2 regions of the Brevibacterium sp. K11IcPPYGO002 genome follow, and region 2 is predicted to be linked to the other one. Evidence: predicted binding sites of a transcription regulator. Region 2 holds the regulator's gene; the other holds the start of a gene.
The links. Region 2 encodes Rex, which represses fermentation and respiration genes when NADH is low (regulators of the CRP and FNR family bind a similar motif). Its sites were predicted from a motif close to CTTGTGAANNNNTTCACAAG; they were not measured.
Positions count from the first base shown of each region.

Region 1 (11,650 bases), 820 kb from region 2:
CGAACCGGGCACCCCGTTCGTCTTCAAAGGCCAGGTCACGTCCGTCAGCGGAGAGCCGCTGCCAGGTGCCAAGCTCGAACTCTGGCATGCCGACAACTTCGGCTTCTACTCCCAGTTCGCACCCGGGCTGCCGGAGTGGAACCTGCGAGGCACCTTCGTGGCGAATGAAGCCGGTGAATACGAGATCCACACGATCCGTCCGGCGCCCTACCAGATCCCCACCGAGGGCGCCTGCGGTCAGCTCATCGAGGCCGCCGGTTGGCACGCCTGGCGTCCGGCTCACATGCACTTCAAGGTGCATGCGCCCGACCACCAGCTCATCACCTCGCAGCTGTACTTCCCCGGTGATCCGCACAACGACGATGACATCGCTTCGGCCGTCAAACCCGAACTGATGCTCGATCCCCAGCCCAACCCGGACGCTGAGGGCGAAATGGTCACCTACAACTTCGTCCTCGACCCCCAGCGCTGATCCTCAGCAGGGACACGGTCCGCGCCGGATGAGGTGCAGGTCCGAACTGAGCGCCTCGGCCGCAACGAACCCATCGTTGCGGCCGAGGCGCTCAGGTCGTCATGAGAGCAGAGACGACCACGCGTGGACGGAGATCCTCCGCTGTCCGCACGCTCCCGCAACCGCCGGGCTCACACCTCGGGGATTCCGTCGCCGAGGTGGACCGCCGCCAACTCCGTGCGTGACCTGATCCCGAACTTCTCGTAGATATGCGTGAGGTGGTACTGCACCGTCTTCTCCGCGATGAAGAGTCGGCGTGAGACCTCGGCATTCGTCATCCCCTGGACGACGAGATCGGCCACGGACATCTCCTGCGGCGTCAGGATGACGGAGTCGATATTCTCCGGTCCAGCAGGGCTCCCGTCAGTGTCGGGGCTGCCCCGCCACGCCATTCCGGTCGCACGCAGCTCCCGATCACAACGCCGCAGATGGGCTTCGGCACCCACCCCTTCATAGAACTCCCGCGCCCGGACCAGACTCTCGACGGCGTCCCGACGACGGTTGGCTCTTCTCAGCATCTGGCCGCGGCTGAACAGCACCTTCGCCACGGTCGTGTCGTTCTGTCCGTCCATGAGAATCGTCAGCGCGGCGTCGAATCCGCGCTCCGCCTCGGCGAGGTCACCGGCGTCCTGTGCCGCCCTGGCCTTCGCGGCTTCGGCGCACCCACGCAGATAGGCACCCGATGTCGCGGTATGAGCGTGGAAGCTGTCGGCGATCTCGGCGGCCTGCTCGCTCAGTCCCACGGCGATGAGCGCGTCGACGATCTCCCAGCCCCACGGCCAGAAGGAGCTGCGCGAGTCCGACCACCGGTCGACGTCGAGCAGGGGTCGCAGCGCAGCGGCTCGACCGTCGTGGTCTCCTCTGAGATCGGCGGCGACCGAGCGGGCCAGTCGGGCCGGCACCTGCATCGCCAGATAGTCGCTGAGGATGGCGCCGTGTCCGGTCCGGCTCATCACTTCGTCGACGGGACGTCCCCGCCAGAGCCTGATCTCGGCCGCGGTCCACTGCAGCAGCTGAGCGAGCAGCGGAATGTTCGCGTCATCGCAGATGCGCAGCCCGGCCTCGGCCGTCTGCAGCGCGTCGTCCCATTCGCCGAGGAGGTACTGGACTCGCGCCAGCCACCCATAGGCCCACAGCGAGATCCGCAGCGAACCGCGCTCCCGGTGGGTCGGCGCCGCGGCTTCGAAGTCGCGGACGGCTCTGCGGTGGTCGCCGGCGAGCATCGCCACCCACCCTGCGCACAGACGCAGTCGCTGCTCCTGTGCCCCGCGGAGTCGTTGCGCGGCCATGGTTCGCAGCTCGGCATCGGCTTCGGCGAGGAGCCCCTGCGCGGCGAAGCCGAGTCCGCGGACCACTCTGGATTCGACATAAGCGGGTTCGCTCGGATCACTCAGTGCGATCGCGCGGCTGGTCCACGCGCAGATCTCGGGTCCGTCCCAGCGCACGAGGGAGTCCAACGTCCGGCGCAGAGCGATCTGGGCATTGAGTTCGTCACCGACGGCTCCGGCGTTCTCGGCACGAGCGAGCAGATCGTCTGCCAGTGCGGCCTGCCCTCGATGGGTGGCGATATTGGCCAGCACGGTATCGCGCAGCACCGACGGCGCGATGCTCTTTCCGATCTCGACCCACGGCAGGACTTCTGCCACTCGTCCCGCACTGGCGAGCGCATCGATGCCGGCCAGGAGCTCATGGTCGCGATCGGCAGAGGCCGGGAGGACTCTCGCAGCCCCGAAATGCAGCTGTGCCGCATCCTCCCAGCGTCCCTCCCGCTCAGCATCGACGGCAGTGGTGATGAGACGCAGGGCCAGCTCGGGATCGAGTCCCAATGAAGCCGCTGAGAGGTGGAAGAGCTTCTCCTCTTCGGACGGGGCGGTCTCGGCGGCCCGCCGGCGGAGGAACCGCCGTGTCGACGGCGCCATCGTCTCGAGGATCACTGTGGCCGCAGTCGGGTGGCAGAGCCGCAGGGTGATCCTGCCCGCCGAGTCGTGTTCTCGGTAGACGCCGTGGGCCACGCCGAGGTCGATCGTCCCTTCGATGTCGTCGACTCCGGCGACGTCCATCACCCGTTTGAGGTCCTGCGGTCGGCGCAGGATCGCCAGTGCGGAGGCGACATCCTCGACTTCGGTGGAACCGGTGCACTCGATCCGGCCCAGGACCTCGCGGATGACTGCCGGCGGCAGCGGCAGCTGGCCCGGGTCGGCCGGCCATCGGCCCGGGGGCAGCAGAGCCAGGATCTCTTCGGCGGCACGCAGTCGGCCGCCGCTCTGGGCGACCAGGGCGGCGGCGCCATGCTCTCCGATGTTGTGGAATCCGCGACCGGCGGCCAGTTCGATGGCATCGTCGGTGCCGAAGTCGCAGATCTCGATCCGGGCCGACTGGGAATCCCTCGCCATCCGCTGGAAGTCGGGGTCCAGCGAGCCTGTCGATGCCGGGTCGAGACAGATGAGAAGCAGGGTGCGAGTGTCACGCAGGCGCCGCCCGATCTGGCTGAGCACCTGCAGGCTCTCGGGATCGGCGAAGCCGATGTCGTCGAGGACGATGATGCGCTCAGCTGCTGCCGCCACGGTCGTCGATGCAGCCGTGTCACCGCGCAGCAGCTCGATGAGGGCATCGGCCACCTGCAGCTGCACAGCGGTGGGGCAGTCGTGGCCGTCCGGCAGGAACTCGGACGCGTCACGCAGCTGTCCGAGCAGAGCGAACGGGACCCCGCGACTCCAGTGCGTGCCGACGAGGACTTCGCAGCTCTGCCCGGCTGCGTCCTGCAGGGCACGGACGACACCGGACTTGCCCGCACCGGACGGCCCTTCCAGAACGACGGTCCTCCCACCCGTGTCCGCCAGCGACTTCCACAGGTCGACGACGGCGCGGAGGGCTCGTGCCGGACCGGGCAGCAGTGGAAACGCGGCTGACCCTGCTCCGTCTATCCCTGATCACCTCCGCCGACCGGCAGCACCGAGCCGTTGATGTACGAGGCGGCATCGGAGGCGAGGAAGACGATCGGCCAGGCCTGCTCTCTCAAGGTGCCGTAGCGACCGAACAGACTCGATTCCGTCGTCTGTTCGACGACCTGGCGGAACCATCCTCGCTCTTGATCGGTTTCGGCGCCCGGGCCGCGCGGGATCCGCCGCTCGGGTGCTTCGGTGCCTCCCGGTGCCGTCGCGACCACACGCACTCCCGCCTCGGCGGCCTCCATGGCCAGTGATGCAGTGAGCGCATTGACCCCGCCTTTGGCAGCCGAATACGGGACGCGATTGACTCCGCGGGTGGCGATCGATGACACGTTGACTATGGTACCCGCGCCGCGGGTCTTCATCCCCGGCAGGACGGCACGGCACATCCACAGCGTCGGGAACAGGGAGCGGCGGATCTCCGCTTCGATCTTCTCCGGTTCGTAGTGCTCGTAGGGCTTGGCCCAGATGGTGCCTCCGACGGCGTTGATGCAGACGTCCGGCAGCCGCAGCGCCTCGGTGCCCGCGGCCACCACGTGCTCCGCGCCCGTCCAGGTCTCAAGGTCACCCAGCACCGTCGCCGAGGCGAGTCGGCGTCCGCGTGCAGCCGCGATCTCCTTCGCTTCGGTCTCCGTCTCGGACACGAGATCGGATCGGTCGGCGAGGATGAGATCGGCTCCATGGGCGGCGGCGAGCAGCGCCGTCTCCCGGCCGATGCCCTGGGCGGCCCCGGTGATGAGCACGAGCTTGCCGGTGAGCAGCCCCTGGTCGTCGACCCGTGTCTGCGCCGTCTGCGGTACAGGCGTCTCGGCCGGCTCAGGAGGCATGCGGCACCACCTTGCACATCGTCGCGCGAGTGTGCTCGCTGTGCGAACGCAGAACTCGACGCGCCGCCTCGATGTCGTTGTTCTCGAACGCCGCAACGAGGTCGTAGTGCTCGGCGTCGACTTCAGGGGCGATCCAACCGCCGTTCTTCAGCGCCTCGACGATCTGGCTCTGCACCTCCAGCCGACGAAAGCTCTCGAGGAAAGCAGGATTGTCGGAAAGGATGAAGAGGTATTCGTGGAATTCTTCGTTGAGTTTGCCGAACTCCTCCGCGTCGAGGATCTCTTCGCCCTTGAGCGCCGTCGAGACGTTCTCTGCCAAACGTCGGAACTGTTCGAGCTGTTTGTCTGTCAGCCGCCCCATGAGCAGCTCGGTCACCGCCAGTTCGAGACCCGTGCGTGCCTCAAGATGGGCCATCGAGTCCTGGCGGGTGAAGGAGAGCCGGCCGGTCTGCATCGATGACACCGCATCACCGGCGCTGATCGTATCGCCTGATTCCTCGATTGCCTCTCGGCTGACCGGAGCACCCGACTCGTCGTCATCGGTCGACCCCTTGGGGGCGAACCTCTCGTAATAGAAGTTCGCCGGGGTGATGCCCTCGTCGCTGAGCCAGGAGGAGACTGCATCGACCATCGGCGGCGGACCGCAGAGGTAGATGTCGACATCGCCGCCGGCGAGGTGCTCCTCCTCGATGTACTGCGTGACGTAGCCCTTCTTCTCCGCCGTGCTCTCCGGCGAGGACACGCAGAAACTGTAGCTGAGAGTGCCCATTTTCTCGACGTAGTCATCGAGGAGGTCGAGACCGACGAGGTCGGTGTCATTGGTGACTCCGTAGATGAGGTGGATAGGCTGATCCGTGCCGTCGTCGGCGAGCTTCTCCAGGATGGACAGGATCGGGGCCAGGCCGGTTCCGCCCGCCAGCATCAGCATCCGACGCTTCGGGGGACGAAGGAAGAAGGTCCCGAACGGACCGGTCATCGTCAGCTTGTCACCGATGGCTGCGCGTTCGGTGAGGAAGGTCGACATCGCCCCGCCCGGGGTGTTGCGGACCATGAATGAGGTGTTCTCGATCTTCGGACCGGAGCTGAAGGAGTAAGACCGGGCCTGGTCGGTGCCGGGAACCTGGAGGTTCATGTACTGGCCGGGCAGGTAGGCGAGGTCGTCCCGGTTCTCCACTGCCAGCGTGAAGCTCACTGTCGAGTCCGCGTGGAACTCCAGGTCGACGATCTCGGCGTCGAAGTCTGAGGCCGAGGTCTTCGCCACGTCCGAGGTCGTGGGGACGTCGATCGTCATGTCCGTCTCGGGGGTCGCCTGGCAGGTCAGCACATAACCCGCGTCGAGCTCGTCTTCGGTCATCGCATCGTCGATGAAGTCGCCGGGGTCGAACTCTCCGGAGGTGCAGAACGATTTGCAGGTTCCGCACGCTCCGTCACGGCAGTCCGAGGGCAGGTTGATCCGCGCCTTGAACGCGGCCTCCATCACCGTTTCGAACTGATTGACCTTGATGATCTTGGTGACGCCGTCTTCGAAGCTGATCGCTACGTCGTTGCTCATTGTCTTCTCCTAAGTCTCCGCTGCGCATCCTCGGGCAGGTGGGGCTGCGCGTCCTCGGGCAGGTGGGTCATCGGTCGGTGCCGGGTGTCAGATCATGTAGATGTCGATGATCTGGTGCACCGTGTCGTTCTTGAGGATGACCTTCTTGTCGCGGATCACCGGGGCCCGGCCCGACAGATCGAGGGTGTAGAGACTGTGGCCGTAATAGGTCAATGTGCTCTGATAGCGGTAGTAATGGGTGGTCCAGCTGAACCGGACCTCGACCTGGTCGCCGTCCCGGGACAGGAATTCGATTCCGCCGAGGTTGTGCTCTGTGCGGGGTTCGGGCAGCGAGGTCGCCGCCGAACGGTCGGTCCGAATCCGGAAGACTCGGTCCTCCAGTCCGCTGCGATCCGGGTACCAGATCAGAGAGATCTCGTTCTGCGGGTCACTCGTCAGGGTGTCGTCGACGTCCCAGGCGGGCATCCAGAAGGAGGCTTCCGGGTGATAGCACTCCAGCCATTCTTCGAACTGCCACTCGTCGAGCAGCCGCGCTTCGCGGTAGAGGAACTGGCGGATCACCTCGGCGGTCTCCACATCGACGACGAGAGCGGAGGAGGTCTCCTGTGCGGTCAGGGTCATGATCGGGTCGGTCCTTTCGGGGTCTGTGCTGCGCGTGCGCGGATGTATTCCGGGGTTGCGCGGGTCTGTTCTGCGAATGCGCGGGTCGCTCCCGCGCGGGTCTGCTCCACGTGTGTGCGGATCAACTCCGCGCTGTGGCGTCTGCCGCATCCTCCCGTTCCAGAGCGCCGACCATCACGGACTGCCAGTATTCGTGCTGGACGGGGTAGAGGCCTTCGTCCTCGGTCTTCGCGCCCGAGGCGATCGGGTTGATGCCCAGGCCCTTCGCCTGCTCGTCGGGCCCGTCGATCTGGTGCTCCTGACCGCGGGACATGTCGTTCCACGGAGCTGCCGAGGCGCGGTAGGTCTTGTGCGCAGACCGGAATTCCTCGAGGTCATCGGGAGTGGCCATGCCGGTGGCATTGAAGAAGTCTTCGTACTGGCGGATCCGGTTCGCCCGGGCTTCGGCGGATTCGCCCTTCGGCGCGATGCAGAACGTGGTGACCTCGGTGAGGTCGGCGGAGATCGGCCGGATATGGCGGATCTGTGAGCTGAACTGGTCCATCAGGTAGACGTTCGGGTAGAGGCAGAGGTTGCGGGAGATGTTCGTCATGAAGTTCGCCATGGTCTCCCCGTATTCCGTGACCAGGCGTTCCCGTTCCGACCACAGCGAACGGTCCTCGGGGTTCGTCCACTCCTGCCACAGCAGCAGGTGCCCGTAGGGGAAGGAGTAGAAGCCGCCGGCGACCTTGCCCCAGCCGCCTGCATCCATGGCCTTCGTCTCGTTCTCCGATTCTCCGGACTTCCGGCGGGCGGTGGTCGCCGCATAGTTCCAGTGTACGGAGGTCACGTGATAGCCGTCGGCCCCGTTCTCCGTCTGCAGCTTCCAGTTGCCCTCGTAGGTATACGTCGTCGCGCCTTTGAGGACTTCGAGGCCATCCGGTGACTGGTCGACGACGGAGTCGATGATCACCCGGGTGTCGCCGAGGTGCTCCTCGAGCGGAAGGACATCGGGGTTGAGCGAGCCGAAGAGGAAGCCCCGGTAGCTTTCGAAGCGGGCCACTCGGGTGAGGTCGTGCGACCCTTCCTTGTTGAACTGTTCGGGGTAGCCGCCGTTGCGGCCGTCCTTGACCTTGAGCAGCTCACCGGAGTTGCGGAAGGTCCACCCGTGGAAGGGACAGGTCAGGGTGGTGCGGTTGTCGGTCTTGCGCCGGCAGAGCATCGCCCCGCGGTGGGCGCAGGCGTTGATGAGGCAGTTGAGTCCGCCCTGCTTGTCGCGGGTGATGACGATCGGCTGGCGACCGATATAGGTCGTGAAGTAGTCGCCGATCTCGGGGATCTGGGACTCGTGGGCCAGGTAGACCCAGTTGCCTTCGAAGATGTGCTTCATCTCGAGCTCGAAGATCTCCTCATCGGTGAAGATCTGCCGATTCACTCGGCGGACGCCGTCTTCGGGCCGTTCCTGGACGCCGTTCGCGATGAGTTCGCGGGTGTCGGGACGGACATCGAGCGTATCGGTCATGGGAGCCTCCATTGGTCTCTGCGGTGCGTTCGAGCATCCGATCTCAGGGCGAGCATCCGGTGTGAGAACTCGGCGCTGCCCGATCGGTCCACCCCATCCTCGGCGATCGTGATGCCCTTCACACCAGGGGGATGCCTAGGCATGACCCAGGGGGTGCGAACTGGGGTTCTCGGGGTGCCGGGCGTCGGCCTCGCGCCACTAGGGTGACCGGTGATCTCTCAGCGTTGAGGAAAGGACCGCTTCTGTGGAACGCATCGAACAGCTCTATTCGGATCTCGCCCGGCTCGGCCGCGAAACGGAGATGATGGACACCGTCATCACCATGCTCGCCGACGACCTGATGGAGAAGACGACCGCGGACGGGCACAGCCGCCACGTCGTGCTCTCCCGGATCGTCGAGGGCGGATTCGAGCTCTCCCGCCTCATCGAAGCCGCCCTCGGACTGCCGACTGCGGCCGATGCCGACGACGATGCCGTCGAGGATGTCCGCAACGGCTTCCGACGCTGCCATCTGGCGTTCACCGCGGCGGCGGGACACCTGAGCCGAATGCCCGCCCACGAGACCGTGGACTATCGCGGGCTTCACCTGAGCCCGGGCGAGGTGGTGGGCCAGCGGATCGGTGAGATCGTCATCGCCCATGATTCCCTGGGCACTGCATGGACCATCGAGGAAGCCGACCCGGACTCCGCGCTCGATGCCCTGGAGACGCTCATCCGCAGACTGCGGATCGCCGAGGCGGCCCCGGGCCTCATCATCGAAACGACCGAAGGCGACCGCTGGGAGATCGGCGAGGACGGTCAGGTCGTCACCGGCGATCGTGAGGACCTCGTACAGTGGCTGGCGTGGGGGCATCCCGGGGAGATCGAATCCGCCTCGGAGCTTCCCGTCCTGCCGACCCTGCCCCGTTGGATCTGAGCCGCTGCCTGACGAATCCGACGGGAGAATCCCCATGCACGAACGCCCCGACATCTCCGCACCCGACTCGGCGTCGCGGAGGGAGCCGCTGTTCGAACGGCCCATCGAATCGATGCCTCGGTGGGCGGATATTCGGCGCGATATCGGCCTCGATCACTGTCTCAATGCTGTTGTCGGACTGATCTTCGGCATCACGGGACCGATCGCTGTGACGATGGCGGTCGGGTTGGCCGGTGGCCTGTCGAATGCGCAGTTGGCTTCGTGGGTCTTCGGGATATTCCTGTCGGCAGGCTCGGCCACGCTGGTCATGTCACTGATCTACCGGCGCCCCCTGGGTTTCGCATGGTCGATTCCCGGGACCGTGCTGCTGGGCCCCTCCCTGCAGCACCTGAGTTTCGGTGAGGTGGTCGGAGCCTTCTTCGTCACCGGTGTGCTCACCCTGGCTCTGGGCATGAGCGGTCTGGTGCGGAGGACGATGGCGCTCATTCCGCAGCCCATCGTCATGGCGATGGTCGCGGCGATCTTCCTCCAATTCGGCACCGACATCGTCGCATCGAGTCGGACCGCGCCTGCCATCGTCGTGCCGATGGTCCTCGCCTACATCCTCCTCACAGCGGTGCCCGGACTGGCGCGGGTCATCCCGCCGGTGCTCGGGGCTCTGCTCGTCGGCTTCTTCGCCGTCGCCGTCGGCGGTGACCTCGATCTCGCGCCTGCGGGACCCGTCGTCGCCCACCCGGTGTTCACGGCACCGGTCTTCACCTGGTCGGCACTGCTCGAGCTCGTGGTTCCGCTGACCCTGACGGTTCTCGTCGTGCAGAACGGACAGGGCGAGGCCGTGCTCGCCCAAGCCGGTCACCGCACTCCGGTCAACGCCTCGGCAGTCGTCTCGGGACTCTTCTCGGTGCTCAATGCCTGCTTCGGCGCCGTCTCCGCATGCCTGACAGGCCCGACCAATGTTCTGCTCACCGCTTCGGGCGAGCGCGAGCGCCACTACACGGCGGCTCTCTTCTACTCTCTCCTCTGCTTCCTCGCAGCCGCATTCTCCCCGCTGGTCACTCGCTTCATGCTCGGGACTCCCGAGGCGTTCATCCTGGCGCTGGGCGGGTTGGCGATGGTGGGCGCTCTGCGCCAGGCTTTCGTCTCCGCGTTCGCAACCCGATTCACCTTCGGCTCACTGACGACCTTCATCGTCACGATCGCCGGATTCGACCCGTTCAACATCCATGCCGCGTTCTGGGGAATCCTCCTCGGCTGCGTGGTCTCCCGGTTCCTCGAGCCCCAGGATCACAGAGCCGCCGGACTCTCCGCAGCCGCAGAGACGTCCGCCACCGGCTGCACCGGCGAGATCCGGTAGCTTGCCGGGGTCCGGGCGAGCTTGATCGGCGAGGCCACCCCGCGGTAGCCGTCGCTCATCTCCACGACCATCTCGCGGTGCGCGGTATGCGGGTGCTCGACCACCTCGGCGGCGTCGAGGATCGGACCGGCGGGCACGCCGATGCTCATGAGCTCCTCGGACAGCTTCTCCGCCGAGGCAGAAACCATCAGCGCTTCGAGCTCGGTCCGCAGCGCGTCTCTATTGCCCAGACGGGCCGCATTGTCGACGAACCGCGGGTCCTCGGCGAGCTCGGCAGCACCGAGGTGGTCGACGAGCCGGGCGAACTGTCCGTCGTTTCCGGCGGTGATGAATATCTGCCCGGCCCCGGTCGCGAACGCCGAATACGGGGCGATGTTCGGATGGTCGTTGCCCGACAGCTTCGGCACGGCTCCGCCGCCGAAGAAGTTCGGCAGATGCGGGTGCATGACGGAGATCCCGCAGTCGTACAGCGTCGTCTCGACCCGTTGACCGCGCCCGCTGGTCACTCGTTCCTGCAGCGCCATGAGCACGCCGATGGCCGCGTTGAGCCCGGTGACCATGTCGACGGCGGGCATGCCGATGCGCATCGGCCCGGTCGACGCATCGCCGTTGACCGACATCAGCCCCGACATCGCCTGGATGATCGCGTCGTATCCCGGTCGCCCGCCCAGCGGACCGTCGTCACCGAAGCCGGTGATCGACGCGTGCACGAGGTGCGGGTAGCGGTCCGGAATATCCGCCACCGGATCGAGCCCCCACTTCGCCAGGGTCCCGGTCTTGAAGTTCTCGACGAGCACATCGGCGCCGGCCAGCAGCCCGTGCAGCGCCTCCTGCCCCGCTACGGTGCGCAGATCGAGGGTGATCATCCGTTTGTTCCGGTTGATCCCGGCGAAGTAGCTCGACACCTCGGGCGCGACGAACGGCGGCCCCCAGGTGCGCGTGTCATCGCCGGCCGGCGGCTCGACCTTGATGACCTCGGCACCGTGATCGGCCAGGATCTGCGTGCAGTAGGGCCCACCGAGGATGCGCGAGAGATCGACGACAGTGATCCCGGCGAGTGCTCCCGCGCTCACTGTCCGCTTCCTCCGGAACGCGCAGTCCCATCCTCGTCGGACTGACCGGAGCCATCCTCGCCGAGGATGTCCTCGACGGCCGCGAACGCGTCGTCCCGGCCCATGCCGACACCGTCGATGAGGGCGTCGAGGACAGCGTCGTCTTCGACGACGGGGACGAGCGGGTTCTGCGGCATCAGTTTGTGGCGCAGCACCAGGGCGGCGATGACGATGCGCGACCAGTCGCCGCGGCGCTCACCGATCCGCGCACCTTCCGAGGCCATGATGGACGCGCACACGAGGTTGTAGGTCGCGGTCGCGAGCTGCCGCACCCGCGCCTGCTCAACGCCTTCGGGCGTGTTTTCGAG
Region 1 is NZ_CP131929.1:419,772-431,421, reverse strand. It holds gene catA (catechol 1,2-dioxygenase) at 1-472, shown strand, start outside; gene QYM46_RS01975 (LuxR C-terminal-related transcriptional regulator) at 643-3,351, opposite strand; gene QYM46_RS01970 (1,6-dihydroxycyclohexa-2,4-diene-1-carboxylate dehydrogenase) at 3,432-4,286, opposite strand; gene benC (benzoate 1,2-dioxygenase electron transfer component BenC) at 4,276-5,838, opposite strand; gene benB (benzoate 1,2-dioxygenase small subunit) at 5,926-6,459, opposite strand; gene benA (benzoate 1,2-dioxygenase large subunit) at 6,581-7,960, opposite strand; gene QYM46_RS01950 (hypothetical protein) at 8,205-8,876, shown strand; gene QYM46_RS01945 (benzoate/H(+) symporter BenE family transporter) at 8,911-10,230, shown strand; gene QYM46_RS01940 (CaiB/BaiF CoA transferase family protein) at 10,161-11,303, opposite strand; gene QYM46_RS01935 (acyl-CoA dehydrogenase family protein) at 11,300-11,650, opposite strand, start outside.
Region 1: benA (benzoate 1,2-dioxygenase large subunit) is a predicted target of Rex. The motif match lies at 8,066-8,085, and genes of this name have one in related genera.

Region 2 (11,650 bases):
CTCCGATGCGGAGGTCAAGATCGCCCGTCGCACGGTCATCGTCATCGGTGCGGTCGCGATCATCGGCGGCATCGGAGTGCAGGGGCAGAACATCGCATTCCTTGTGGCGCTGGCCTTCGCCGTCGCCGCCAGCGCGAACCTGCCCACGATCGTGTACTCGCTGTTCTGGAAGCGCTTCACCACTCGCGGTGCGGTGTGGTCGATCTACGGCGGCCTGATCTCGGCGATGGTGCTCATTGCCTTCTCGCCGGTCGTCTCCGGTTCCGAGACCGCAATGATCCCTGGTGCCGACTTCGCGATCTTCCCGCTGTCCAACCCGGGAATCATCTCGATTCCGCTCGGATTCATCCTCGGCTGGATCGCGTCGATCACCGACCGGACCGTCGAGAGCCCCGAGCTTGCCGCAGAGATGGACGTCCGTGCCCACACCGGGTTCGGCGCCGAGGAGGCCGTCGAGCACTGACCCCGTCCGCCAACCGCGTGTTCGAAGTGCAGGCGACCCGATTCCGATCAGGACGCATGCACTTCGAACACGCGGTTGTGGATACCGCAGCGTTGTGGCTGCGTCGTGACCGCCTCGGCGCATGCGTCATTGCGCTGAGAACTCGGCTTCGATCGAGTACCACGCGAGTCCGGAGGCACCGGTGACTCAAACGCCGTGGACTGTTGACAGCATGCGGACTCGGACGTCTCATGGGTGTGGATGCCGAGGGCGATTCCACAGGCGGTTGAGGAGGCCTTGTCGGAGTCTCAGGCGCAGCGACAGTCTTGCCGCATGTACAACGTGGTCCGCACCAGTGAACTCAGGGCGCGTGGGGTGCAGAGCAGATGCATCCGTGACGCCAAAGACTGCTGCCTTTTGGCACTCACTCAAGGGATGTATTCGGTCATCGCCCGCTGTTCGAATCCCAGACATGGCGCGATAGCGGGGTTCATCACGGATGAAGCGTGGATTCACAGAGTCGTCGAGCAGACCGACCCGGAGTCGGGGAGGCCTCGTTTCGAACTCCTCGACATGTTCGAGAAGCTGCGGGTGGCTTCGTACCCGCACTACCGATTCGACGACGTGATCTGGGGAGTCTCCGCCGCATTCGTCCATGACCTTCCGCTGCATCGACCGCCTCGGGGGAAGGTCTTCATCGCTCATCCGACGAGGCGGCACAGCAGTGCCGATGTGTCGAGGACCTCCAAGACCATTCCTGACGAGGACGTCGTCCGCATCGGCAAGATGGCGCTCACCTCGCCCATTCGCACCGCATTCGACCTCATCGGCCAGCTGGGTGAACCGGAGGGCTTCGCCGCGCTGGAGTCCTGTCTGCGCAGATCGACATTCGGTTCCGACGTAGGAGCGGACGCAGCGGCCAGGTTCGGTTACCCACCGGACACGCTGGCATTGGCCGAGCGCCGAATCGCCGAGGATTTCCTGCCCGTGCTGGGCCGACTGTCGAAAGGCCAGGTGAGAGCGCAGCGCTTGCTGTCGGCGATCGGTCCGCTGTCGGAGAGTTACGGAGAGAGTCGCTTCGCGTACAACCTCACGCAGCTGAGGCTGACCGGATTCAGTCGGCAGGCCAGGATCTGGGATAGGCGCGCAGTCATCGCTCGTGTGGACTTTCTGCACAGAGAATCGCGGACGATCGTTCTCGTCGACGGCTTCTCCAAATATGCCGACAACGGAGTTGGGCTGATGCGCAAAGAGGTTCGTCAGTACAACCGGCTGCTGGAGCTGGGCTACCGAATCGTTCGTCTCAACTTCACCGAGGTGACTCACCTTGAAGAATGCGCAACCAAACTCTTCGGGCAGGCACCGCACCTGAGGAAGTTCATTGCCCCACGGGTGCGTTCCTGAGCTCGCACTCAACCACGGCACCAACTGCTTGAAAGTGCAGATGCCCTGATCGAAGTCACTGCTTTCACACTTTGAACCCGCGGTTGTCGGATGCACCTCGGGCCAGACGCTGTAGACTGGTTCGAGTCGCTGACCACGGCATGATCGCACCGGGCTCTGCCTGGGCGAACAGTTTGAATTCGGTGGCGACGCGCGGGCGTAGCTTAATGGTAAAGCTTCGGCTTCCCAAGCCGATGACGCGGGTTCGATTCCCGTCGCCCGCTCTCATGCCGCGCACTCACACTTCCTGTGCCAGCGTTCCGAGACCCATGATGCGGGGCGATCGCTTCACGTGGGGTGTGCCACTGCGGTGTTGTCGGACTTGACCGATGCACCAACTGCTTCGAAATGCAGATGCCCTGATCGAAGTCACTGCTTTCACACTTTGAACCCGCGGTTACCTCTGGCACCGCCCCACAGCCTATGGGCGGCCGGCGAACCGACCCAGCAGCTCGACGTGCCCGGCGACGATGAGCAGGTCCTGTTTGCCCACCCGCGTCGTCGGGTCGGCGTAGGTGAAGTCGCGGCCGGGACTCTTGATGCCGACGATCGTCACACCGTATTTGTCGCGGACACCGGACTCGCTGAGGGTGAAGCCCTGGATCTCCCGCGGCGGACGCATCTTCACCACGGCGAAATGGCCCTCGTCGAACTCGATGTACTCCATCATCCGCGAACTGACCAGGTGAGCGACGCGGCGGCCGGCATCCGACTCCGGATAGAGCACATGGTGGGCGCCGATGCGGTGGAGGATCTTGCCGTGCGACGGCGAGATCGCCTTCGCCCACACCTGCGAGACGCCCAGGTCGACGAGGTTGGCCGTGGTCAGCACGCTGTCCTCGATCGAGGTTCCGATGCCGACGACGGCGGTCGAGAAGTCACCGGCACCCACCTGGCGCAGAGCGTCGATGTTCGTCGAGTCGGCCTCGACGACGTGCGTGAGTTTGCCGCTCCAGTCCTTGACGAGTTCGGGATTGTGCTCGATGGCCATCACCTCGCGACCGAGTTTGGCCAGAGTCGCCGCAGTCGAGGATCCGAAGCGTCCCAGTCCGATGACCAGGATTGAGGTGTGTTCGTTAGCCAACGACCGGCCTTTCCTCGGGGTAGCGGTAGAGACGGGCGGAGTCCTGCATGGACAGAGCAGCCGCAAGAGTAATCGTACCGAGTCGGCCGATGAGCATGATCACCGCCAGCACATAGAGGCCGAGATTCGGTGAGGACGCCGACACTCCGGAGCTCAGCCCGACGGTGCCGAACGCCGAGATCACCTCGAACAGGACCCGATCGAGCGGTTCGGAGCTGATCTGAAGCATTGCGAGCGTGCCGACGAAGACGATCATCGCACCCGTGAGCAGGATCGAGATCGACAGCTTGATCGTCGAGGATGTCAGCCGCCGGCCGAACACGTGGACGTCTTGCAGGCCCCTGGCCTCGGCGAATGCTGCCAAGATGAGCACTGCCACCGTTGTCACCTTGATTCCGCCGGCCGTCGAGGACGATCCGCCGCCGATGAACATCATGAGGTCCATGAGCAGGTGCGAGGCCTGACTCATGTCCGCGATCTCCATCGTCGAGAACCCTCCCGATCGCGGCATCACGGCCATGAATAGGACTTCGACGAATGTGTGACCGGCGTTCTTGTCGCCGAGCGTCGCAGGGTTCGCCGACTCGAACAGCGCCAACAGCAGCAGCCCGACGGCCAGGACGGCCGTCGTGGTCGTCAGCGTCAGCTTCGTATGCAGATCCCAGCGGCTCGGCCGATTCCAGAACATCGTGACCATGAGCACGACGGGAAAGCCCAGCGACCCGACGAACACGCCGACCATGATCAGCGACAGGATCCACGGATCCGAGACGAAGTGAGCCGCTCCGCCGGGATGGATGGTGAACCCGGCGTTGTTGAAGGCCGAGATCGAATAGAACACCGAGTACCAGGTGGCATCGCCGAGCGATTCCCCGCGCATGAGGAACCGCGGGAACATGAGCACCGCGAGGATCGCCTCGGCGGTGACGATGGTGACGACGACCGTTTTGAGCAGGGTGCCGACCTGCCCCAGGTTGAGCGCCGAGGTGGCCTGCTGAGCGATGAGGCGCTGCCGCACACCCAGGCGGCGGGAGACCGCCATGCCCAGCACCGAGGCGAGAGTGAGGATCCCGAGACCGCCGACCTGAATGCCGGCTGTGATGACCGAGATCCCGAAGTCCGACCAGTACTCCTCCGTGACGACGGGGGTCAGCCCGGTCACGCACACGGCGGAGACCGCCACGAACACGGAGTTCGCGATGTGCGTGGCCTGATCGACCGAACCGGGCTCACGCACACTCGCCGGCAGCATCAGCAGGATCGCGAACGCGGCGACGACGGCGACGAAGGACCCGATGGCCAGGCGCGCCGGTGACGCGACGGCGAGGTCGTCGACGAAGTCACGGACCCACCGGCCCGGCTTCAGCAGCCGGTCGTAGCGAGGCGAGGAATTCTTGGGCACAGGCACCATGGTAGAGCCGGTGGCCCCGGAATCGGTGCAAGTGAGCTGTGCCATATAGCATGGTGGGCATGGCCGAAAATGATGTGTATGTCGTTTGGGACGACGAAGTGACCGGTTACAACTTCGGTCCCAGCCACCCCATGCACCCCCTCAGGCTCGACCTGACAGCGAAGCTCGCCGCCGACTTCGGACTCTTCGACGCGGCCAACGTCCACGTCAATCCCATCGGTGAGATCGACGAGGCGAAGCTCGCCCGCCTCCACGACCCCGACTACATCGCCGCGGTCAAGCAGGCCGGCACCGAGGAGGGGCTCGAGGAGGAGGACGCGAACAGATACGGCATCGGCACCGAGGATGTTCCCGGGTTCGATAATATGCACACCGCCTCGGCGCTGCTGTTCCAAGGCAGCGTCAATGCCGCGAACGCGATCATCTCCGGGGAGTTTCGTCGCGCGGTGAACTTCTGCGGCGGCATGCACCATGCGATGCCGGGCAAGGCCAGCGGCTTCTGTGTCTACAACGATGCAGCCGGAGCGATCACCGAATTCCTCGACGCCGGATACGAACGCATCGTCTACCTCGATACCGATGCCCACCACGGCGACGGGGTCGAGGCCTTCTTCTGGGACGACCCTCGAGTGCTCACGATCTCGATCCACGAATCGGGGAAGTTCCTCTTCCCCGGCACCGGGTTCCCCGCCGATATCGGGGGACTCAAGGCGGCCGCCTCGGCGGTCAATATCGCCCTGCCCCCGCGCACAGGGGACGCGGACTGGCTGCGCGCCTTCGATGCCGCTGTCCCGCAGGTCGTCGCCGCCTTCGAACCCCAGGTCATCGTCTCCCAGCACGGCTGCGACGGCCACCGGGAGGACCCGCTGACCCATATGCGCCTGAGCGTCGACGCCATGCGCATCGCCGCCGAACGCATCCGCGATCTTGCCGTCGACCATGCCGACGGCCGCTGGCTGTCCGTCGGGGGAGGGGGATACGCGATCATCGACGTCGTGCCCCGAGCCTGGACGAACCTCCTAGCCGTCGCCGCCGGGCGCGATATCGATCCCGGGGCGCGGATCCCGGGACGCTGGGCCTCGTACGCGCAGACGACGACCGGGCGGGAAGCTCCGCTGTCGATGACCGACGGATTCGACGGGGCCTTCGAACCCTGGTCGAAGGGATTCGATCCCGAAGCGGAACTCGACCGTGCCGTGATGGGCACCCGGAAGAACATCTTCCCCTTCTACGCCCTCGACCCCTACTTCGATTGAGCCCCGTCGGCCGACGACCGCTCGGTCGGAGCCGATCCCGGCACAGTCGGAGCCGACCCCGGCGGAACCGGACCCGGCCCTGCCGCGCACGCTGCCCGAACCGAACCCGACCCCCGGGCCCGCGCGGATCGCCCGGCGCGGCCGTTGTGGATCTGGACACAGTTTTGGGAAAGCAGGTGGCCAAGCGATAGAATTGCACGGTTAGTTCAATGGGTGGGCACCTGAAGTTCACCCTCCACCGACAAGCACAAGGGGTACCCGAGTGGGCTCAGTCATCAAGAAGCGCCGCAAGCGTATGTCGAAGAAGAAGCACCGCAAGCAGCTTCGCAAGACACGTCACCAGCGTCGCAACAAGAAGTAAGACCCGACGGTCCTACGCCCCCGCTCGAGTGATTTCTCGGCGGGGTTTGTTGCACCCGATGAGGAGTGAGCCATGGTCGACCTGACCTTTCTCACGCGTGTCGACTGCCATCTGTGCGCTGACGCGCTCCAGACCGTCACCGAGGTGGCCGCGGGCAGAGATGTGACCGTGACGGAGATCGACATCGACACCGATGACGATCTGGCCGCACAGTACGGCTGGGACGTTCCGGTCGTTCTCCTCAACGGGCGACAACACAGTTTTCATCGAGTCGACAAGGATCGGCTGTCCAAGGCGCTCGACGCCTTGGGCGCATGAGATCGATTGAAGGAGTGAGGCGGATTCGTGGGCGAGATTCTGTCCGCCAACAGGATTGAGGGTGTCGTTCGCAAGGACGTCCCCGAGCGCGTGATATCCCGGCTCCCGATCTATCTGCAGACCGTCGAGACGGTCGCCGCCACCGGCCAGGACACAATTTCGTCGGAGGACCTCGCCGCGCGCAGCGGTGTGTCCCCGTCGATTCTGCGCAAGGACCTGTCCCAGCTGGGGCGATCGGGAACCCGCGGGGTCGGCTACTCCTGTCCGGAGCTGGCCGCGACCCTGCGGACGTTCCTCGGCCTCGACCGCGACCGGCGCGTCGCCATCATCGGGGCCGGACGCCTCGGTTCGGCGCTGGCCGACTACGCCGGATTCCGGCGCCGCGGTCTGCGGCTGACCGCCGTGTTCGACATCGACGAAGAGAAGATCGGCACCTCCATCGGTGCCCTGACCGTCTCCTCCCTGGATGACCTGCCCGCCTGGTCCGAGCACATCGACCTGGTGGTCATGGCCGTCCCCGCAGCCGCGGCATCCGCGGCGGCCCAGAGGGCCGTCGAAGCAGGTGTGCGCGGCATTCTCAATTTCTCACCCACCGTGCTCGACGCACCGGATACCGTCCGTGTCCATCAAGTCGACTTGGCCAGTGAGCTGCAAGTACTCGCATACTATTCGGCGCTGGACACGGCACCGCTCAACCCTGGTTTTGAGGAGCACAGGAATTGACTCTCTTGGTTCTCGGCATTTCACATCAGTCGGCTCCGATCGACATGCTCGATCGCATGGCCTTCGGCGCCGGTGAGGTCGGCACTCTGCGCCGCGACGCCCTGGCCGGAGAGAATGTCGAAGGACTCGCGGTGCTCTCGACGTGCAATCGTCTCGAACTCATCGCCGATGTCTCCGCCTTCCACGGGGGACTGGCCGACCTCGGCAATGCACTCGTGTCCTCGATCGACAAAGAGTGGTCCGATATCGCCGGGCACTTCTACGCGCACTACGACCATCAGGCCATGGAGCACCTGCTCAAGGTCGCCTGCGGGCTCGACTCGATGGCCATCGGCGAAGCTCAGATCCTCGGTCAGCTGCGCTCGTCGTTCACGGAATCGCAGTCGGACAAGGCACTGACGTCCGAACTCTCCCAAACGCTGCAGCAGGCGCTGCGGGTCGGCAAGCGCGCCCATTCGGAGACCGACCTCGGTGATGTCGCCCGGTCCCTGTTCGGTGCCGGCCTCGAAGCCTCGGCCGCGCATATCGGCTCCCTGCGCGCCGCCAATGCCCTGGTCATCGGCGCCGGAGCCATGTCGGGCCTCGTGGTGTCCGGACTGCACAAGGAAGGCGTTGCCCACATCACCGTGCTCAACCGCACCCTGGACAAGGCCGAACGCCTCGTCGCCGAGGTGGGCGGACGAGCGCGCGAACTCACCCCGCGGATCATGGCCGAAGAGATCGCCGACGCCGACCTCATCGTCTCCTGCACCGGTGCTCGCGGAGTCGTGGTCAGCCGTGACGACATCGTCGCAGGGCTTTCACAGAACCCCAAGGGCGCCGCGAACAAGGCTTTCATCGACCTCGCCCTGCCGCACGACATCGACCCCAGCGTCCGCGAGTTCGAACATGTCGCCCTCTTCGGTCTCGGAGAGATCCGCGAACTGCTGCGCGGGTCCGACAGGGAAAGCGATGCGAAGGTCGCCGGCACCATCGACGAAGTCCGCACCATCATCTCCGCCGAGCTGGAGAACATCGCCACCGGCTACCGGGAGCGTTCGGTCGCTCCGACCGTGACCGCTCTGCGCTCCCACGCCAAAGATGTGCTCGCCTCCGAGACCCAGCGCCTGGAGAAGAAGCTCGGTGACTCCGTCGACGACAAGGCCTTCGCAGAGATCCGAAAATCCCTGCACCGCGTGGCGGAGAAGCTCATCCACACCCCGACCGTGAAGGTCAAGGAACTCGCCGTGACCGAATCCGAGGTCGACTACGCCCAAGCGCTCATGCAGCTCTTCGACCTGCCGGTCAACAAGGTCGCCCACGCCAAGACCACGCCCGAGACGAAGGTCGCAAAGGCCGCCAGCGCCCACCACGTCGAAGCCGACGGCATCCGCCCGGTCGCCGATCACACCCTCGACATCGTCGAACCCGAACACTTCAGCGGTCGCACCGTGCGTCTGGGCACCCGCCGGTCCCAGCTCGCCCGGTCCCAGTCCACAGCGATCGCCCACCAGATCGCGGCGCTGACCGGTTGGCGCGTCGAGATCGTCGAGGTCGTCACCGAGGGCGATGTCAACATGTCGCCCCTGGCCGGTTTCGGCGGCACCGGAGTCTTCGTCTCCGCCGTCCGACAGGCCCTCCACCAGGGCAAGATCGATCTGGCCGTGCACTCGCTCAAGGACCTGCCCACCACCCCCGAGGCGGGAATCCAGATGGCAGCCATCCCGCCGCGCGTCGACCCGGCCGATGTCCTCATCGGCCGTGACGGGCTCGGTCTGGCCGACCTTCCCGCCGGATCCGTCATCGGCACCGGTTCGCCGCGTCGTGCCGTGCAGCTGCGTGCGGCACGTCCCGATATCGAGGTCCGGGGTGTGCGCGGAAACGTCGACACCCGCATCGCCCACGTCCGCGACGGCCGCCTCGATGCCGTCGTCCTCGCCGCGGCCGGCGTCCGTCGCATCGGCCGTCTCGCCGAGGCCACCGACTCGCTCAACTTCGACGTCATGCTCCCGGCGCCCGGCCAGGGAGCACTGGCGGTGGAGACGCGCAGCGCCGACAGCGCCTTCGCCACCACTGCGGACATCCTCGACGGGGATGCCGAGGTCCGGGCCGCTCTGCGTCGGATCCACGACCAGACCACCGACCTCGCCGTGACCTGCGAACGGGCGATCCTCTCCCGCGCCGAAGCCGGCTGCTCGGCTCCCATCGGCGCGCTGGCGAAGATCCAAGGCACCGAATTCATCGTCGACGCCGTCATGGCCGATGATGACGGCAAGCTCGCCCGTACCCGTCAGAGTGCCGAACTGCCCGCACTCCTCGACGTCGACTGGAGCACCGCCGGCGATCAGCAGCTGTCGGTGACCGAGAAGGAACTGGCCCGTGTCGCGGACGAACTCGGCACCGCCGCCGCCGAGGACCTCCTGGGCAGGCTCGGCATCGATCCGGCAGCCAGCGCCGATCACCTCACCCCAGTCAAGGTTCAGGAGCAGGGATGAACAGCCAACCGACAACGGGCCAGGTGCAGCCGCGCCGACTCCTGCCGGCAGCCCCGCGCGTCGTCTTCATCGGCAGCGGACCCGGCGAATCGGGTCTGATGACGATGCGCGGCGCCGAAATCCTCGCCACCGCCGAAACCGTCGTCTACGACGCCGACGTCCATTCCGAGATCGTCACCGCCTATGTGCCGCAGGCCGCCACGCTCATTGATGCCGCCGACCTCGGAGTCGCCGCCTCGACCCGCGGCCGGCGGATGGCCGAACTCGCCCGCCCGGACAAGACCGTGGTGCGGCTGAGCTCGGACGACGGAATCATCTTCACGACCACGACCGCTGAAGCCGGAGTCTGCCGCAAGGAACAGGTCGAGGTCGAGATCGTGCCCGGAGTCGGACTCTCCGCCTCGACAGCGGCCTACACCGGAACCGCGCTGACGACCAACCGCGTCCGATCCGTGCGCTTCATCGAAGCCGGACCGCAGACCCATGTCGACGTCTCCCGCCACCGCAACACCACACATGTCCTTACCGGCAGCGCCGCCGCCCACGAACAGGCCATCGAGGCACTGCTCGCCGATGGCTGGGACGAGGACACGAATGTCCTCCTCGGGTGGGGCATCTCCACGGTCGAGCAGACAAGCGTGGAGACGACCTTGAAGCAGGCGCTGTCCATGGCGCAGTCAGGAACCGATCGTATGGTGGTGATCATGGGGCAGGGAGTGGAATCCAGAGGAGAACTCGGCTGGTTCGAATCCAAACCGCTCTTCGGCTGGCAGGTCCTCATCCCACGGACGAAGGAACAGGGAACCTCCACCGCAGAGGCCCTGGCCGAACTCGGCGCCGTCGGCACCGTCGTGCCCACGATCGCCGTTCAGCCGCCGCGCACACCGACCCAGATGGAGAAGGCGATCCGCGGCCTCGTCGACGGATCCTACGAATGGGTCGGCTTCACCTCGGTCAACGCCGTGCGCGCCGTGCGCATGTGGTTCGAAGACTTCGGACTCGACTCCCGCTCGATGGCCGGAGTCAAAGTCGCAGCCGTGGGCGGTCGCACCGCCGCGGCACTGGTCGACTGGGGAATCACCCCCGACCTCGTTCCCGACGGAGAACACTCCGCACGGGGGCTGGCCGCCGCCTGGCCGGACTTCGTCGATGACATCGACCCGATGAACACGGTGCTCCTGCCGCGCGCCGATATCGCCACCGAGGTGCTCGTGGCCGGACTGCTGGAGAAGGGGTGGGACCCCGACGACGTCACCGCCTACCGCACCGTGCGCGCCTCCCCGCCGCCGGCGCCGATCCGCGAATCGATCAAGGCCGGCGACTTCGACGCCTTCCTCTTCACCTCCTCCTCGACGGTGCGCAACCTCGTCGGCATCGCCGGCAAGCCCGCCCCCACCTCGGTGATCTGCTGCATCGGACCGGCGACGGCGAACACCGCAGCCGAACACGGACTGCGCGTCGACGTCCTCGCCGAGGAAGCCAACCTCACTTCGCTCATCGACGGTCTCGTCGAATTCGCACTCACCCAGCGCGCCGAAGACGTGGAAGCCGGGATCTCCCCGCAGCGTCCGAGTCAGAAGCGCCGCAGAAGGAAGGCCTGACATGTCATTGGTTCCCGGAACCGTCCGTCCCCGCAGGCTGCGGTCGACCCCGGCCCTGCGTCGCCTCGTCTCCGAAGTCCGACTCCACCCTTCGGAGCTCATCCTGCCGATGTTCGTCAAGGAGAGCCTGAGCGAACCGCTGCCGCTGGGCGGAATGCCCGGAGTCGTCCAGCACACTCTGGACTCCCTGCTCGAAGCCGCCCGAGAAGCCGTGGCGGCCGGAGTCGGCGGCCTCATGCTCTTCGGCATCCCCGAACACAAGGACGAGATCGGCTCACAGGCCGACGACCCGGACGGCATCCTCAACCGGGCGCTGTCGCTGCTGGCCCGCGAACTCGGTGATGACACCGTGATCATGGCGGATCTGTGCCTCGACGAATTCACCTCTCACGGCCACTGCGGAGTCCTCGACCAGGCCGGGGCAGTCGACAACGACGCCACCCTCGATCGCTACGCCTCGATGGCACTGGCCCAGGCCCGCGCCGGGGCCGAGGTGCTGGGCCTGTCGGGGATGATGGACGGCCAGGTCGCCTACTG
Region 2 is NZ_CP131929.1:1,238,138-1,249,787, forward strand. It holds gene QYM46_RS05530 (solute symporter family protein) at 1-463, shown strand, start outside; gene QYM46_RS05535 (hypothetical protein) at 860-1,846, shown strand; tRNA gene QYM46_RS05540 (tRNA-Gly) at 2,039-2,109, shown strand; gene QYM46_RS05545 (potassium channel family protein) at 2,307-2,969, opposite strand; gene QYM46_RS05550 (TrkH family potassium uptake protein) at 2,962-4,380, opposite strand; gene QYM46_RS05555 (acetoin utilization protein AcuC) at 4,440-5,636, shown strand; gene QYM46_RS05560 (30S ribosomal protein bS22) at 5,899-5,997, shown strand; gene QYM46_RS05565 (glutaredoxin family protein) at 6,070-6,315, shown strand; gene QYM46_RS05570 (redox-sensing transcriptional repressor Rex) at 6,406-7,038, shown strand; gene hemA (glutamyl-tRNA reductase) at 7,035-9,512, shown strand; gene QYM46_RS05580 (uroporphyrinogen-III synthase) at 9,509-11,113, shown strand; gene hemB (porphobilinogen synthase) at 11,115-11,650, shown strand, end outside.